Regions from separate parts of the Desertihabitans brevis genome, predicted to be linked through region 1. Evidence: predicted binding sites of a transcription regulator. Region 1 holds the regulator's gene; the other holds the start of a gene.

Region 1 (2,373 bases):
CGACGTGCCCGGCGACACGTGTGAGCTGGTGATCATCGACAAGCTGCCGTTCCCGCGCCCCGACGACCCGCTGATGCAGGCCCGCCAGCAGGCGGTCACCGAGCGCGGCGGCAACGGCTTCATGCAGGTCGCCGCCACCCACGCCGCGCTGCTGATGGCCCAGGGGGCGGGACGGCTGATCCGCCGGGCCAGCGACCGCGGGGTGGTCGCCGTCCTCGACCCGCGGCTGGTCACCGCCCGCTACGGCAGCTTCCTGCGCTCGTCGATGCCGCCGATGTGGTCGACCACCGACCGCGAGGTGGCCGTGCAGGCGCTGCGGCGGCTGCAGGAGGCCCGGGGCGAGCAGGCCTGACCGGTCGCACCCCGGGTCAGTCCCGCACCGGCTCGTCCCAGGGCGCGGTGCAGAAGAGCACCGACCACGGGCTGCAGCCGATCCCGCGCTCCGGGAGCACCGTGCGGGTGGTGACCACCGCCACCCAGTCCTGGCCGGGTTCCAGGTCCTCCAGCGCGAAGGTCTCCCCGGCCGTGCCGTCGGCGCCGGCGGTGCGCAGCTGGTAGCACCGGTCGTCGGCCACCGCCGCCGCCGGGACCCACAGCGTCTCGACCTCCGGCAGGTCCGCCTCCGACCGCTTCCGCAGCGCGACGCAGCCGTCGGGCAGCGGCGAGGAGGTGGGCTCGCCGAAGTCGGCCGCGGCCAGCCGGGCCACCAGGGCGTCGGCCGCGGCCCGGTCGGCCACTGGGTGGAGGTCGATGCTGCGCACCGAGCAGGTCTGGGTGTGCTCCTGCACGATCCAGCCCGCGTCGCGGGTGCCGAGCTGGCACTCCAGCGCGAGGTGGCTGTGGCGCGGCGGTGGCCCGCCTGCGGCCGCCACCGCCGCCCGCTGGCGGTCGCGCAGCGCCCTCACCTCCGGCTCGGCGACCGCTCGGCCGTCGCGCACCTCGGCGGCGACCTCACGGGCGAGTCGGGCCTGCCGGACCGAGCCGACCACCCCGTTGCCCACGTAGGCCAGCACCGGCAGGGCGAGCAGGACGGCCAGCACGACGAGCACCACCCGGAGCACCCGTGCCCAGCGCGATCGCGGCGCCGGGACGGACGGGTGGGCGGACAGCTGGTCGGGGCTGGGCACGGGGCGACGCTAGCCGCTCGCCGGGCCAACCCGGGCGGCTCAGACCCGGCGCAGCACCGTGACGACCTTGCCGAGCACGGTCGCCTCGTTGCCGTCGATCGGCTCGTAGGCCGGGTTGTGGGGCAGCAGCCACACCTGGCCCGGCGTGCGCTTGAAGGTCTTGACCGTGGCCTCCTCGCCGATCAGGGCGGCCACGATGTCACCGTTCTGGGCGTCGGGCTGCTGCCGGACGACCACCCAGTCGCCGTCGCAGATGGCGGCGTCGACCATCGAGTCACCGCGCACCTCGAGCATGAAGAGGGTCCCGTCGCCGACCAGCTGCTTGGGCAGCGGGAAGACGTCCTCCACGACCTCCTCGGCCAGGATCGGGCCACCGGCCGCGATCCGCCCGACCACCGGCACCGGCACGGCGGCGGGGAAGGCGTCCGACACGCCGGTCTCGTCCCCGGCGTTGGCCAGCACCGGCGCCTCGTCCGGTGCGGTGCCCACCGACGGCCCGCCGGGCAGCAGCACCTCCATCGCGCGGGGACGGTTCGGGTCGCGCCTCAGGTAGCCCTTGGCCTCGAGCACCTTGAGCTGGTGGCTGCCGCTGGAGGAGCTGGCCAGACCGACCGCGTCGCACACCTCCCGGATGCTCGGCGGGTAGCCGCGGCGCTCCACCGACTCCTTGATCACCTCGAGGATCCGGCGCTGGCGGGGGGTGAGGCCGTGGACGTCCTCCGGGCCGTCGGGCAGGGACGTGACGGTGGCCCCGGACTCGGCCAGCTGGGCGGCCACCATCTCGGCGCTGGGACGTCCGCGTCGACGTCCGCCGGGGCGGGTGCTGGGGACGGGCGGCTCATCGGTGCTGCGGACCATGGAGCAGACGCTACGGCTCCTGCGCGCACCAATCAAACACCTGTTCGACCTCGGCGCGTCGCGCTGCGCGGTCGTCCCGACGGCGCCCGGCAGGGCCAAGAGCCGGGCTCGGGACGTCGTCGCGCGAGAACTGTCAGTGCCTCCTGGTGGAGTTCTCGACGTCGGCCGACGGACCGACCGGTGGGCCTGCGAACACGTGTTCGAACACGCCGGGCGAGGTCGTTGGCACACACGTTCGAATCGAGTAGACAGGGGTATCGAACATGGGTTCGACGCACCGAGGAGGCAGCATGAGCACCACCATCGTGACCGCCGGTCCGCTGACGGAGTCCGCGCTGCGGGTCGCCCCGCCGGTCCGCCGGCGCCGGGTGCGTCCGCAGAGCCGGGT
Region 2 (2,373 bases), on a different contig from region 1:
CCAGCCGGTCTCCTCCGAGCCGACCCCACGCCGGTACGGGTGCGCCGGCCAGGTGCAGTAGGGGAACACGCAGGTCCGGTCGCGCAACGCGATCTTCTCCCGCATCGCGGTGGTGAAGGGGTGGGCCTCCGTCGCGTCCTCGGCCGCTAGGTCGATGACTGGCTTCACCGTGACCCGGCGCCGGGCCGTCCGCACCACTCCCTCACCTGGTCGGCGGTGACGGGCGTGCCGGTGTTCTCCACCTGCCCCGGCTCCGCCGGCCCGGCGACGGCAGCGGCGGAGAGGTGCACGTACAGCACGACGCGTTCGACGGCACGTGCCGCGCCCTCCCGAGCCGCCGGGGTGTCGCCGTCGGCCTCGGCGAGCAGGAGGTCGAGTGCCGGCTGGCGGCGGGCGAGGTCGCCGGCGGCGCGGGAGCGGCGGACGTCGAGGGAGTCGGTGCAGCCGAGCCGGGCGAGCGCGGTCGCGCCCTCGCCGACGGCGGTGTCGAGGGCGACGGCGTCCAGCTGGTCGAGCCGGCCGAAGACGGTCGAGATGCCCTGCCGGGCGCCGGTGGTGTCGTGCTCGACCCGGAAGCACCGGGAGTCGGCGGCCTGCTGGCGGCGCTCCTCGGCCTCGGCGGGCATGAAGCGGAGGAGGGCGGTCTCGACCAGGCGCTCCAGCTGCGTGAGCCCGATGCGACCGACCACACCAGCGACCTGGGCGTCGACGAATCCGGCGGCCTCGGCGGTGAGCGACATGATGCGCTCGGCGACCTGGCGGGCCTGCCACGCGGGAACCCCGCCGTCCTGCACGAGGGCCCACAGCCGGGGAAGCCGGTGGCGCAGCTCCAGCGCCTGCCCGATCAGCCGCTCGCCGGACCCGGTCGACAGCCCGAGCGAGGCAGCCCACTCGGCCACCGCATCGACCGCGACCTCGGGCGTGCCGGCCCCGGCCAGCGGGATCCCGGTCGCCCGGCCGCCGTCGCTGCGGCCGGCGGCCAGCCACGGCTCGACCGGGGGGTGCAGGTCGGCCCAGACCGCGGCCTGCTCGAGCAGCGCGGCCTCGGCGGCCAGCGCCACCGAGCGCAGCTCGCGCGCGCGGACCAGCACTCCTGCCGGGGTCGGGCCTGCCGTCGTCGTCATGGAGAACACGCTACGGATCGGGTCTGACAGTCTTTCGATGGCGTGTGCGAATGAGCTGATGGTCACCGACTCCTGACCGGCCCGTCCGTCACCGCCCGAACAAGGCTCGCGGCGTCGCGGGCGGTCAGCGCTGCAGGCGGCCGAGGGTGAGGGCGATGCGGAGGGTGTAGGCCTCGCGAGGGTCGGTGGGGCTGAAGCCGGTCACCTGCTGCACGCGCTTCAGGCGGTAGCGCACGGTGTTGGGGTGCACGAACAGCGCCCGGGCGGTGGCCTCCATGGAGGAGCCCTGGTCGAGGAAGGCGGTGAGGGTCTCCAGCAGCTCGCCGTTGATCGCGGCCAGGGGTGCGTAGACCTCGGTGGCCAGGGCGCGGCGGGCGTGCCCGTCCCCGGCCAGGGCGCGCTCGGGCAGCAGGTCCGAGGCCCCCACCGGCCGGGGCGCGGACGGCCACGCCGGCGCCGCGCGTAGACCCGACAAGGCGGCCCGGGCCGACCGGGACGCCTCCACCAGGTGCTCCACCGGCGGCCCGACGACGATCGGCCCCGGCCCGAACGGACCGACGAGATGGGTGGCGGCGGCGACGGCGGCATCCTGGTCGTCCAGCGCCGCCCCGCCGAGGACCACCACCAGCCGTTCACCCTGGACGGCCGCCAGCGAGTCGAGCCCGCGCTGGCGCGCCAGCCGCCGGACGTCCTCCAGCGCGGAGGTGCCCGCGTCCTCGTCCGCCGGTCCGATCATCACCACCACCGACTGGGTGGAGCGCCAGCCCAGCGTCGAGGCCCGCGACAGCACCGTCTCGTCGGTGTCGCCACGCAGCACCGAGTCGACCACCAGGGCCTCCAGCCGGGCGTCCCAGGCCCCGCGCATCTCCGCCGCCCGGGCGTACACCTCGGCCGCGGCGAAGGCGACCTCACGGCTGTACTGGGTGATGGCCACCTGCAGGTGTGCGCGGTCACCGCGGGGCATCACCTGCTGCAGCTGCTCCTCGACGGCCTCGATCGTGGTGCGCACCAGCTCCACCGTCTGCTGCAGCGAGATCGCCCGGGCCAGCGCCCGCGGCGCGTGGCCGAAGATGTCGGCGCCGGTGGCCGAGCCGTCCGGGTCGCCGAACCACTGCACGAAACCGTCGATGCCGGCCTGGGCCACCAGCGTGATCCAGGAGCGCTTGTCGGCGTCCAGCTCGGCGAACCAGGGGTGGCGCAGCTCCATCTCGGCGACCGCAGCCGTGGTCATCTGGCCCGACGCCGCCGA

Evidence for each region. The regulator LexA, encoded in region 1, represses DNA repair genes until DNA is damaged. The targets are predictions, from matches to a motif close to TCGAACANNTGTTCGA.
Region 2: a site for LexA is predicted at 1,159-1,174, ahead of DT076_RS11115 (DUF222 domain-containing protein). Genes of this name have one in related genera too.

What each region holds. Positions count from the first base shown of each region.
Region 1 covers NZ_QOUI01000001.1:617,330-619,702, reverse strand. Annotated here, with positions in the region: gene DT076_RS02910 (ATP-dependent DNA helicase) at 1-352, shown strand, start outside; gene DT076_RS02905 (hypothetical protein) at 369-1,127, opposite strand; gene lexA (transcriptional repressor LexA) at 1,167-1,985, opposite strand; gene DT076_RS02895 (hypothetical protein) at 2,276-2,373, shown strand, end outside.
Region 2 covers NZ_QOUI01000006.1:162,468-164,840, forward strand. Annotated here, with positions in the region: gene DT076_RS11110 (HNH endonuclease signature motif containing protein) at 1-168, opposite strand, end outside; gene DT076_RS11115 (DUF222 domain-containing protein) at 165-1,124, opposite strand; gene DT076_RS11120 (PucR family transcriptional regulator) at 1,249-2,373, opposite strand, start outside.